Regions from separate parts of the Burkholderia ambifaria AMMD genome, predicted to be linked through region 1. Evidence: riboswitches for the same ligand, from Rfam matches in the RefSeq annotation. Region 1 holds a riboswitch; each other region holds the start of a gene.
What was found. A riboswitch is a leader RNA that binds a small molecule or an ion and turns the genes downstream of it on or off. The one in region 1 is predicted to bind cobalamin.

Region 1 (4,184 bases):
TTGCCGTTGCCGGTGTTGACGATCAGCAGGCCCTTTTCCTGGGTGGCGGCAGCCTGCTTCTTTTCATGGCCGGCGCGGCGGCGTTCGGCCATCCGCTGATGGGATTCGGCATCGGTCTTCATCGGGAATCGTCCTGTCGAAAGCGAAACAAAGGGTTCAGAGCGGGCCGGCGAGCGCGACCGTCACGCCGTCCCGACTGGATTTGGGGCCGAGCAGCCGGCCCTGCGGCGCCGCGAGTTGCGCGCACGGCTCGGCCACGCCCGCGACGCCGAAACGCGCGAGCGCGGCCGCCGACGGGCCGCTCAATGCCGGTTCGGAGCACTGCGCGAGCTGCGCCGCGTCGAACGCGACGAGCGGCCAGCCGCGCCGCGCGCACAGCGTGCGCAGCGGCCGGGCACGCGCCTTGTCGGCGAGCGTCGCGACGACGGCCGGCTCGGCGTCCGGGTGGCTGGCCAGCGCCGCGCGGATCGCGGCATCGAGTTGCGCGGCCGTCACTCCCGCGCGGAAACCGACGCCGAGCGCGACGCGCATCATGCGCGGCCGCCAAGCGCCGCGCGCACCGCGGGATCGTCGGCGAGCGCCGCGACGCGGCCGATCACGACGATCGCGGGCGAACCGATACCGGTCGCGCGCACGCGTTCGACGATCGTGTCGAGGGTCGCGAGCACGTGCCGCTGCCCGTCACGCGTCGCGTTCTCGATCGCCGCGCACGGCGTGTCGCCGGCCACGCCGCCGTCACGCAGCGCGGCTGCAATGGTGTCGAGCCGGCGAATGCCCATGTAGATCACGATCGTCATCCGCGTCGCGGCCAGCGCGCGCCAGTCGGGTTCGTCCGCGCCCGCGCCGTGGCCCGTGACGAAGATCACGCCCTGCGCGTCGCCGCGATGCGTGACCGGAATGCCGAGCGCGGCCGGGGCGGCGATCCCGGCCGTGATGCCGTTCACGACCTCGACCGGAAACCCGGCCGCGCCGAGCGCGAGCAATTCCTCGCCGCCGCGGCCGAACACGAACGGATCGCCGCCCTTGAGCCGCGCGACGCTGCGGCCCGCGCGCAGATGCGCGAGCATCGTGGCGACGATCGTTTCCTGCGGCGTCGACGCATGGCCGCCGCGCTTGCCGACGTGCTCGATCAGGGCGTCGGCGCGCGCGTGGCGCAGCACGTCGGGGTTCACGAGATCGTCGACGAGCAGCACGTCGGCCGCGGCGATCGCGCGCACGGCCTTCAGCGTCAGCAGATCGGCGTCGCCGGGGCCGGCGCCGACGAGCCATGCGCGGCTCATCGGACGCGGCACGGCGCGCACCGTGTCGTGGCAGTGGAAAGGGGACAGCGAGCGGCACATCGGCGGCCGGCGGACAGGCAATGCATGACGGATCGAGCGAAGCCCGCGCGAGCGCGGGCGGAAAGCGCACCCCATCCGTCCCCCGCGGATCGGGCGTTCGGCGAGCAGCGGGCTCGCCCCTTGCGTCGGCCGGTATCCGGGCTGGCCGCTTGCCAGGCCGCAGCCTTCCCGCCCGCTGAAGGGCAGTGGCATCGCGGGCGGCCTGGGCGCGTGCGGGGAACCGCGACGCGCGGGCGGCGTACCGTTGCGGGGACAGCACAGGCCGGGCGGACGTCCGCCTCCTGTTTCCCGTTTAACTGCGCACGCCGGAGGAGCGCGCGCGAGCACCGAACGCGGCGCATACGATAGCACAGCGCCCGGGCCGCGCGAACCCGCCGCGCGGTCGCCCGGGGTGGCCCCGGACGTGGCCCCGGGCGCGCTGCCGCGGCCATGCAGGACATCCCGCGGCGGCCCGTTTCACCTTGACGCTCCCCGCACCGCCGCCTACACTCGCACGCGTTTTGGTGCTCGCGCGCGCTCCTCCGGCGCGCGCAGTTAAACGGGAAACAGGGAGCCTGCCTGCGCCGCAGTCGAGCCAACCTGTGCTGCCCCCGCAACGGTAAGCGAACGCGTCGCGCCCAGCGCGACGCAGCGCCGCTTCGCCGCATGCCTGCCGCATGCGGACGACCGCCACTGGATGCCGCGCATTCGGGAAGGCGAAGCGGCGTGTTCGTCAGCCCGGATACCGGCCGAAACGTTGGGGTTCAGCGCCGCGGGGAGGCGGCGCATCGTCCACGGCCGCAGCATGCCCGACACCCGAGCGTTTCCCGCTTCCTCCACCGATCCGTCCGCCGCACGCGCGCCGCGCCGGGCCGGCGCGACGAACGGCAGGCGGCGCGGGCAGGGCCGGCGGCAGCCGTGCCGGCATTGACCATGCCGACCGTTCACAAGGAAGCGTCATGTCCGATTCGTCGTTCCGTGCGTCGTGCGGCCGTCCGGCCGGACTGCGCCGCGCCATCCCCGCGATCCGCCCGACGACATGCCGCGCCGCATTCGACGCGACGATCCCGGCCTGATTCCATTTTCGCCACAGGACCTACCATGACCCTACGCAAGCTTCCCGTCACGATCGTCACGGGCTTTCTCGGCAGCGGCAAGACCACGCTGATGCGCCACATCCTGCAGCACGCGGAAGGCCGCCGCATCGCGGTGATCGTCAACGAATTCGGCGAGCTCGGCATCGACGGCGAAATCCTCAAGGGCTGCGGGATCGGCTGCGACGATGCGGAGGGCGCGCAGGGCGAAGCGTCGGGCCAGCTGTACGAACTCGCGAACGGCTGCCTGTGCTGCACCGTGCAGGAAGAGTTCTATCCGGTGATGGAAGCGCTCGTCGAGCGCCGCGCCGACATCGATCACGTGCTGATCGAGACGTCGGGCCTCGCGCTGCCGAAGCCGCTCGTGCAGGCCTTCAACTGGCCGACGATCCGCAACAGCTTCACGGTCGACGCGGTCGTGACGGTCGTCGACGGGCCGGCTGCCGCCAGCGGCCAGTTCGCCGAGAACCCGCAGGCCGTCGACGCGCAGCGCCGCGCCGATCCGAACCTCGACCACGAATCGCCGCTGCACGAACTGTTCGCCGACCAGCTGTCGTCCGCCGATCTCGTGATCGTGAACAAGGCCGATCTCGTCGCCGACGCGCAGTTCGCCGAAGTCGAGGCCGCGATCCGCGAAGAGATCCCGCCGCAGGTGAAGATCGTGCGCGCGACGCGCGGCGAACTGGATCTCGCGATGCTGCTCGGGCTCGAATCGGCGTCGGAGGAAACGATCCACCTGCGGCACGACCATCACGGCTCGGCCGACGACGGCGATCACGATCACCATCACGACGATTTCGATTCGGTCGTGGTGTCGGGCGACGCAGGCTCGCGCGAAGCGACGATCGCCGCGCTGCAGCGCGTCGTCGAGACGCACACGATCTACCGCGCGAAAGGCTTCGCGGCGCTGCCCGATGCGCCGATGCGGCTCGTGATCCAGGGTGTCGGCCGCCGCTTCGACAGCTATTTCGACCGTCGCTGGCAGGACGGCGAAACGCGCGCGAGCCGCTTCGTGCTGATTGGCGAGGATCTCGACCCGGCCGAACTGCAGCGCGCGTTCGACGCCGCGTGCGCGGCGCAGACGCAGCAGGCGTAACGCGCGATGCATCTGCTGCGCACCACGCCGGGCGGCTTCGTCGACGATACGCAGGGCGTCGTCCGGATCGACCAGCAGCCGGCCGACATCGTGATCCTGAGTTCGGCCGATACGACCTTGTCGCTGCTGGCCAGCGTCGTGCCGAAGCTGCCGGCCGGCTTTCCGAGCGTGCGGCTCGCGAACGTCACGTTCCTGCGGCAGCCCGCGTCGGTCGATTTCTATGTCGACGACGTGCTGCGTCATGCGAAGACGGTCGTGATCGATCATCTCGGCGGCGAAGCGTACTGGCCGTACGGGATCGAACAGGCCGTGTCGCTGGCGTCCAAGCGCCGGCAGCAGCTCGCGATGTTCTCGGGCGACCTGCAGGAAGACCCGAACCTCGTCGCGAAGAGCACGGTCGCGCCGGCGCTGTGCCGGCTGTGGTGGCGCTACCTGCGCGACGGCGGGATGCACAACGCCGAAGCGCTGCTGCGCAGCATCGCATTCCATACGCTCGGCTTCGGCGACGAACCCGAGCCGCCGCGCCCGCTGCCGGCCGCCGCGCTGTATCACCCGGCGCGCGACCCGGCGAGCGTCGACGACTGGCGCGCGCGCTGGACGCCCGGCGCACCCGTGGTCGCGATCCTGTTCTATCGCGCGCACTGGCAGGCCGCGAACACGGCCGTGTTCGACGCG
Region 2 (4,184 bases), on a different replicon from region 1:
CAGTAAAGCCCGGCCGCGAGTGCGATCGACGCCGGGAGCGTCAGCACCCACGCGAGCACGAGGCTGCGCACCGTGCTCCACTGCAACCCGGACCCGTTCGCCGCCATCGTGCCCGCGACGCCCGACGACAGCACGTGCGTCGTCGACACGGGCAGCCCGTACACATCGGCCGCGCCGATCGTCAGCATCGCGACGAGTTCGGCCGACGCACCCTGTCCGTACGTCAGATGCTGCTTGCCGATTTTCTCGCCGACGGTCACGACGATCCGCTTCCAGCCGACCATCGTGCCGAGACCCAGCGCGATCGCAACGGCCACTTTCACCCAGGTCGGAATGAACTTGGTCGCGTGATCGAGCTGCTTGCGGTAGTTGTCGATCGCGAGCTTGTCATCGGCGGCGAACGCGGGCTGACCCGCCTTCTCGATCAGGCGAATCGCTTCGGATACCAGATACATCGTGTTGCGCACGTTGTCGACGTCACCCTGCGGCACGGCCGCCATCGAGCCCGACGAGCCGACCGCGGTCGCGAGCGACGTGGACAGTTGCTGCACGGCCGGCAGTACGGCAGGCGTCATCTCGCGGCGCTGCACGAAGTGCTCGACGTCGGCGCGCGGATTCGCGGACGGCGCGGCGCCGTTCGAGTATTTCGCGAAGGTCGCGGCCGCCTGGTTCGCGACGGCGACGAAGGTCTGCGATTCGGCCGTCGTGACCGCCTTGTTCAGCGCATACGCGGTCGGCATCGTGCCGATCAGGATCAGCATGATGAGGCCCATCCCCTTCTGCCCGTCGTTCGAGCCGTGCGCGAACGACACGCCGGTACACGTGAGGATCAGCAGGCAGCGGATCCAGAACGGCGGCGGCTGATCCTTCGGCGGCTCCTTGTACAGCTCCGGAATCCGCACGACGGCCTTCAGCACGAGCAGCAGCAGCGACGCGCACAGGAACCCGACGATCGGCGACAACAGCAGCGACTTGCCGACGCCGAGCGCCTGGCCCCAGTCGACGCCGCTCGTGCCCGACGGCCCGTGCATCAACTGGTTCATCAGCCCGACGCCGATGATCGATCCGATCAGCGTATGCGAGCTCGACGACGGCAACCCGAAATACCAGGTCGCCAGGTTCCAGACGATCGCGGCGATCAGCAGCGCGAACACCATCGCGAAACCCGACCCGCTGCCGACCTGCAGGATCAGCTCGACCGGCAGCAACTGCAGGATGCCGAAGGCGACGGCCCCGCTGGAAACCATCACGCCGAGGAAGTTCCACATGCCGGACCAGATCACCGCGACGTTCGGCGTCAGCGAGTGGGTGTAGATCACAGTCGCGACCGCATTCGCGGTGTCGTGGAAACCGTTGACGAATTCGAAGCCGAGCGCGATCACCAGCGCGGCGCCGAGCATCAGGTACGGGAACAGCGACCCTTCGCGCACGGGCGACAGATCGGCGATCAGGTGGGTGGCGATATAGACGGCGCCGGCCGCGAGTACCAGCAGAAAGACGGCATAGCCGACCTGTCGGGTACGTTCGGTGGAGCCGGCGTTATTCGCGGCGGACGAAGCAGGCTGATTCATGGCGGCATCTCGTAGGTAACCGCAGCCGATGCTAGCTTTCGCTACCAGTCAGTTTGATGACAGTCGGGAGGACGAACCATTTTCTTACAGGGGTGTAAGGAAATGGCGTCGTCATTCTCCATATAGTGAGCAGGCGGGCTTACGCATCGGCATCGCGTCGAACGTCGTCCGTGATCGACGTCCAGCCATCGCCCGACGCGGCGAATATCGTGCACGACAGCGGCGCGACGTCGATGCGGGTCGCCGCCTTCGCGTCCATCCGGCGCACGTGCGCGATGGCCGCACGCACGATCGCCGCATGCGTGATCGCGACGATGTCGCGGTTACATGGCAGCGCGCTCAACCATGCGCCGACGCGGCGCGCGACGTCTTCGAACGATTCACCGCCGTGCGGCGACGCGGACGGATCGTCGAGCCACGCGCCGAGTTCGTCCGGCAGGTCGCGCGCGAGGTCATGCAGCCGCTTGCCGTGCCAGTGGCCGTAGTCGACATCGCGTAGCGCATCGTCGATGGCCGCGTGCAGCCCGAGCGCGTCGGCGGTCTGCCGCGCGCACGGTGCGGGGCTGCACAGCACGATCGCGCCGGGTGCGCCTGCGAACCGCTCGCGCAGCGCGGCAGCCGCGGCGAGCCCGCGTGCATCGAGCGGATCGTCGGCGGGAAACGCGCCGATGCGCATCGCGCGGGTCGGCGCATGCGCGATCAGGCGCAGCGAGGCAGGTTGGGTCATGTCGATGGCCGGAAAGTTCGGAACGGCCGCGCCCGTGATGCGCGGGCCTTCAACACGCGAACGTTCGCGCGTACAATTCGCCCGATACGAGGTGCGGAAGCCGGTGCAAGCCCGGCGCGGTCGCGCCACTGTAACCGCGGATCTTCAATCCCGGAAGCCAGACCTGCCTTCGTATTCCATCCAACATTTGTCGGGGCGCGATTCCCCTGAGGTGCATCCATGAGCGAAGCAGTGCTGAAGCCGGTCGTCGTGCCGGCGCCCATTCCCGTCCGCGAGCTGTTGCCGTGGGCCATCTTCGTCGGCCTGATCCTGTTGCTCGCGCTCTATTTCGTCGGTGCGGAACAGGGAGCGACGTCGCTCGTGCCGGGCATGTACGTGCACGAGTTCGTCCACGACGGCCGCCATCTGCTCGGCTTTCCCTGCCACTGACGCGGAGCACACGATGATCGGAAAGCTGCTCATGCGTGGGATGCTCGCAGGCATCGTCGCGGGCCTCCTCACGTTCGGTTTCGCCAGAATCGTCGGCGAACCGCAAGTCGATCAGGCAATCTCCTTCGGAGAAAAAGTCGACGCCGCCAACGGCGAAGCCCCGGAGCCCGAACTCGTCAGCCGCCGCACGCAGGCCGGCGTCGGCCTGCTGACGGGTGTCGTGACCTACGGCGCGGCATTCGGCGGGCTGTTCTCGCTGGTCTTCGCGTTTGCATACGGGCGAGGCAGCCGCCTCCCGGCACGGCCGCTCGCCGCATGGCTCGCGGCGGCGACGTTCGTCGCGCTCGTGATCGTGCCGAGCATCAAATACCCGGCCAATCCGCCGGCAGTGGGTGACCACGACACGATCGGCTATCGCACGGGCCTGTTCTTCCTGATGATCGCGATCTCGGTCGCGACGATGGCGTTCTCGGTCAGCGTGCGTCGTCATCTGCTGGCGAAGCTCGGCCCGTGGAACGCATCGATCGTCGCGGGCCTCGCGTTCGTCGCGATCATCGCGGCCGTGCAGATCGGGCTGCCGTCGATCGATGAAGTGCCGGCCGAATTCCCGGCCGCGGTGCTGTGGAAGTTCCGCGTCGCCGCGATCGGCATGCAGGCGATCATGTGGACGACGATCGGCCTGCTGTTCGGCGCATGGGTCGAACGCGGCGAACGCACCATGCGCGCCGCCTGACGCGCATCGCATCGGGGCGCGCCTAGCGCAGCATGCGCGGCGCGCTCCACGTCGATTCGCGCGCGAGCGCGACGAATGCGGCGAGATAGTCGATCGATGCGTCCGCGTCGCGGATGCCGAGGAAGATCTGTTTCGCGATGCCCTTCTTGCCGAGTTTGACCGGCACGACCGGCATCCGGTCCGCGTATTCATCGGCAAGCCATCTCGGCAGCGCGGCCACGCCGCGCCCGCTCGCCACCATCTGCAGCATGATGTCGGTCGTCTCGATCGACTTGTGGCGCCGCGGCACGATGCCGGCCGGCGTCAGGAACTGGTTGTAGATGTCGAGCCGGTCGGTCTCGACCGGGTAGGTGATCAGGACCTCGTCGGTCAGCTGCTCGGGCGTCACGTAGTCGGCGTTCGCGAACCGGTGCGCATCCGCGACCACCAGCACCTGCTCGTAATCGAACACGGGATCGAAGCGCAGCCCCGGCTTGTTCAGCGGGTCGGGCGTCACGAGCACATCGATGTCGTGGCCGAACAGCGCGCCGATGCCGCCGAACTGGAAGCGCTGCTTCACGTCCACGTCGACGTCCGGCCAGCGCGACAGGTACGGCGACACGACCTTCAGCAGCCACTGGTAGCACGGATGGCATTCCATCCCGATGCGCAGCGTGCCGCGCTCGCCCTTTGCATACTGCTTCATCCGCTCCTCGGCGAGCTCGAACTGCGGCAGCAGGCGGTT
Region 3 (4,184 bases), on a different replicon from region 1:
AGCTGATGCACGCGCTGAAGGCCGACGGCTTCCTCGAGGTGCGCCGCGCGATGGAAATCGTGTCGCAGCACCTCGGCGTGTCGCGCGCCACCGTCTACAACGATGCGAAATGATGCGCGCCCTGCTGCCCCATTGAACGACCCTTCCGACGAGCGACCTTCATGAACACTCCGACCCTTCCCACCTACGACGACGTAGCAGCAGCCGCGGCACGGCTCGAAGGCCACGCGCACCGCACGCCCGTGATGACGTCGCGCACGATCGACGAAGCGCTCGGCGCACAGGTGTTCTTCAAGTGCGAGAACCTGCAGCGCATGGGCGCATTCAAGTTCCGCGGCGCGTTCAACGCGCTGTCGCGCTTCGACGCGACGCAGCGCCGCAACGGCGTCGTCGCGTTTTCGTCCGGCAACCATGCGCAGGCGATCGCGCTGTCGGCGCGCATCCTCGGCATTCCGGCGACGATCGTGATGCCGCAGGACGCGCCGGCCGCGAAGATGGCCGCGACGCGCGGCTACGGCGGCAACGTCGTGACCTACGACCGCTACACCGAGGACCGCGAACAGATCGGCCGCGAGCTTGCTGAGAAACACGGGCTCACGCTGGTCCCGCCGTACGACCATGCGGACGTGATCGCGGGCCAGGGCACGGCAGCCAAGGAATTGTTCGACGAGGTCGGGCCGCTCGACGCGGTGTTCACGCCGCTCGGCGGCGGCGGCCTGCTGTCAGGCACGGCGCTCGCGACGCGCGCGCTGTCGCCGCACGCGAAGCTGTACGGCGTCGAGCCGGAAGCCGGCAATGACGGCCAGCAGTCGTTCCGGTCAGGCTCGATCGTCCATATCGACACGCCGCGCACGATCGCCGACGGCGCGCAGACGCAGCACCTCGGCAACCTGACGTTTCCGATCCTGCGGCGCGACGTCGACGACATCCTGACCGCGACCGATGCGGAGCTGGTCGACTGCATGCGCTTCTTCGCGACCCGTATGAAGATTGTCGTCGAGCCGACCGGCTGCCTGTCGTTCGCGGCCGCACGCCGGATGAAGGATGAACTGAAGGGCAAGCGCGTCGGCATCGTGATCAGCGGCGGCAACGTCGATCTCGAGAACTTCTGCGCGCTCGTGTCCGCCTCGGCATGACCGTCGTGGCGCGCGGATGGCCTGGATGAATATCCTGTCATCCGCGTGCCGCCGCTTCTTCACGGCGCGTTAAGTTTCGCGCTCTAGACTGATTAGGTGTCCCGCATTCAGTCGTGAAGAAGGAGTCGTCATGAACACGCACGCGATCGTCGCCGCCGCCCTCGCGGCAGCCTCCCTTTCGGCGTTCGCTCAACCGGGCGTTACGTCATCCAGCCTTCCCGCCGCATTGCCGCAAGGCCCCGTCGCGCACGCCACCCACCGTTCGCCCGCCGCGCTGCCGCCCGCCGGCTTCGTGCTCGCGAAGATCGATCAGAACAATACGCCGCCCGATCGCGGTGGCGATCCCAGCGGCCGCACGCGCTCGGGCTCGCATATGTAAACGTGAGCCGGCCGCGTCGGACGGCCGGCCCCTATTACGACATCACAACGACATCACAACGACGGCAGCGATGGATCACGTGCGGCGAGGATATCCGCAGTGCGCCGCTGCAGCGCGCCGTTGATCGTCTCCGGTTGCGGAATCAGCCAGTAACGCCCGTCTCGAATGCCATCGAACACCCGCGCGCCGAACGCGTCGGGCGTAAGTCCGTGCGCGTTCAGCATCGCGCGCATCGTATCGACGAAAGCTTGCACTTCGGGCGGTCGTGCGCGGCGCCGAGCGGGTCGTTGAAGATGCCCGACTGCACCGGGCCCGGCGCGAGCAGCAACAGCGGATCGGCGCGCATCTCGGGTTCAGCGGCGAGGAAGCGTTCCGGCGGGCGTTCGTGCGATGGACGGGCATCGCGCCGAGCCGGTTCCGACGCGATTGCAGCGCGGCCGACGTTCCGTTTCATCAGACGTGAATGCGGTTCGAGTGCCGTCGAAAAAAGAAAGGACTTCGAAAGCATTCGACGAACACTGACGTTTTTTCGCATCCCGTCGGCCGCCAACGATTGACGCGCCGGAGCGCTCGCCATTACGCTTGCGCGCTGATGGTTCCCGGGAACGGGATCAAAAGGGAACGCAGGAGAGGCAGCGCCTCGAATCTGCGGCTGCCCCCGCAACTGTAAGCGGCGAATCCGCGCCACCACACGCCACTGGGAAACCGGGAAGGCCGGCGCGAATAACGACCCGCGAGCCAGGAGACCTGCCATCGACCCGAGGTCCAAGCAGCCGCACCGGGCGGGGTGTCCCGATGCGCCAGCACCGCCTTTGGCGGTCGCCCCGTTGCATGGACGGCCCGACCTCAGGACCCTTCAAATGTCCAACCTTTCCGCCTCCGCTTCCACGCCGGAAGCGTCGCGCCGCTGCGTCGCCGTCATGCGCGGCGTCTTCGCGCGCTCACGCCGTACCTGCAACACGATCACGCTCGCCGCCTCATGAATCTTCGCCACCTTCTCGCCACGTCCGCCGCCACCGCGCTGCTCTCCCCGATCGCCCACGCCGCCGGCGATACGACAATCACGCAGCCGCGCCCGTCCGCGGACGGCACCGACCTGCCGACGATCGCCGTGACCGACACGCGGCATCTGCCCGAATCGTTCGACCAGCGCTATGCAACAACGCAGGTGCTCACGCGCGCCGATCTCGACCGTCTGTCGCCGAGCGAGCCGAGCATCACGCAGGCCCTCGCGATGCTGCCGGGCGTGACCGTCTCGCAGACCGGCGGCCCCGGCTCGTCCGCGTCGGTCAGCATCCGCGGCTCGTCGGCCAGCCAGGTCGCGGTATTCATCGACGGGATCCGGATCGGCTCGCCGACCACCGGCATCGCGCCGTGGGCCGACCTGCCGACCGAAGCGTTCGAGCGCGTCGAAGTGATTTCGGGGCCGGCCGCCGCATCATTCGGCGCGAACGCGATGGGCGGCGTCGTGCAGCTGTTCACGCGCCGCGCCGCCGGCCAGCCCAACCAGACGAGCGTGTCGTTCGGCGGCGGCTCGAACAAGACCTTCGACACGCAGTTGCGCACGTCGGGCACCGTGCCGTCGACGGGGCCGCTGGCCGCGCTCGGCGGGCTCACCTACTCGCTTGGCCTGCACTCGTACAACACCGCCGGCATCGACGCGACGCGGCCCGTGTTGCCGTACCACGAGGACGGCCGCAATCCGTACCACGCGCAGGATCTCGATGCGCGCCTCGGTTACGCGCGCGATAACTGGTCGATCTCGACGTTCGCGCTGTATCACCGCTCCGACCTGTCCTATGACAACGCCGGCTATGCGAACCGCGAACTCGATCATCAGCTGACGACCGGCATCGCGTTCCATCTCGACATTACGCCCGACACGCAGTTCGACCAGTCGTTCGGTTATGCGAACGACCGCCAGTTCCTGTATGCGAGCGACCCGGCCATCCAGACCGACCGGATCGACTCGCAGCGCATCAGTTCGTCGACGTCGCTGACTCATCAGACGCACGGCTTCCACCTGTTCGGCCTGCCGCTGTCGGGCGAGACGAAGGTCGCATACGACTTCACGCGCGAGCAGGCGTTCCTGCCGATCGACGTGCCGGACGGCGTGCCCACGCGCAACGATTCCGCGTTCTCGCTGCATCAGTCGGCGACGCTCGGCAGCGTGACGATGTTCGTCGCGGGGCGTCACGAGATCATCGCGGGGAAAGCCGTGAACACCGGCAACGCCGCGCTGTCGTGGGCGATCACGCCGGTCTATACGGCGCGCGTGTCGTACGGCAACGCATTCCGCCTGCCGTCGTTCAACGACCTGTACTACCCCGGCTACGGCAATCCGAACCTGAATCCGGAGCGCAGCGATTCGGTCGAAGCCGCGCTCGACGCGAACACGGCGTACGGCACGTTCAGCGCCGCGATCTACGACACGCGCGTCAACAACCTGATCGCGTACAACCCGGCGACGTTCTCACCGATGAACATCGGCCGTGCGCATATCCGCGGCATCGACCTGTCGTACAAGGGCACGCTCGGCCGCACGACGCCGGTGAGCATCGCGGTGGGGATTCTCAATCCGCAGGACGAAACCAACGACAGCTGGCTCAGCCGCCGGCCGCGCCAGACGGTCAGCGTGAACATCGACCACACGTGGGACGAACTGCACC

Region 2: linked by a shared signal. The riboswitch ahead of BAMB_RS23260 (CbtB domain-containing protein) and the one ahead of cobW (cobalamin biosynthesis protein CobW) in region 1 are both predicted to bind cobalamin.
Region 3: linked by a shared signal. The riboswitch ahead of BAMB_RS19500 (TonB-dependent receptor domain-containing protein) and the one ahead of cobW (cobalamin biosynthesis protein CobW) in region 1 are both predicted to bind cobalamin.

The regions. Positions count from the first base shown of each region.
Region 1 covers NC_008390.1:1,719,620-1,723,803, forward strand. The annotation lists gene cobO (cob(I)yrinic acid a,c-diamide adenosyltransferase) at 1-122, opposite strand, end outside; gene BAMB_RS07855 (cobalamin biosynthesis protein) at 157-534, opposite strand; gene cobA (uroporphyrinogen-III C-methyltransferase) at 531-1,280, opposite strand; cobalamin riboswitch at 1,451-1,687, opposite strand; cobalamin riboswitch at 1,825-2,087, shown strand; gene cobW (cobalamin biosynthesis protein CobW) at 2,421-3,509, shown strand; gene cobN (cobaltochelatase subunit CobN) at 3,516-4,184, shown strand, end outside.
Region 2 covers NC_008391.1:1,623,516-1,627,699, reverse strand. The annotation lists gene BAMB_RS23270 (inorganic phosphate transporter) at 1-1,571, opposite strand, end outside; gene BAMB_RS23265 (histidine phosphatase family protein) at 1,711-2,298, opposite strand; cobalamin riboswitch at 2,342-2,483, shown strand; gene BAMB_RS23260 (CbtB domain-containing protein) at 2,518-2,727, shown strand; gene BAMB_RS23255 (CbtA family protein) at 2,741-3,460, shown strand; gene BAMB_RS23250 (LysR family transcriptional regulator) at 3,483-4,184, opposite strand, start outside.
Region 3 covers NC_008391.1:776,456-780,639, forward strand. The annotation lists gene BAMB_RS19475 (helix-turn-helix transcriptional regulator) at 1-113, shown strand, start outside; gene BAMB_RS19480 (threo-3-hydroxy-L-aspartate ammonia-lyase) at 162-1,136, shown strand; gene BAMB_RS19485 (hypothetical protein) at 1,267-1,515, shown strand; gene BAMB_RS19490 (hypothetical protein) at 1,569-1,739, opposite strand; partial or broken gene BAMB_RS35930 (helix-turn-helix domain-containing protein) at 1,847-1,978, shown strand; cobalamin riboswitch at 2,092-2,284, shown strand; gene BAMB_RS35410 (hypothetical protein) at 2,372-2,509, opposite strand; gene BAMB_RS19500 (TonB-dependent receptor domain-containing protein) at 2,495-4,184, shown strand, end outside.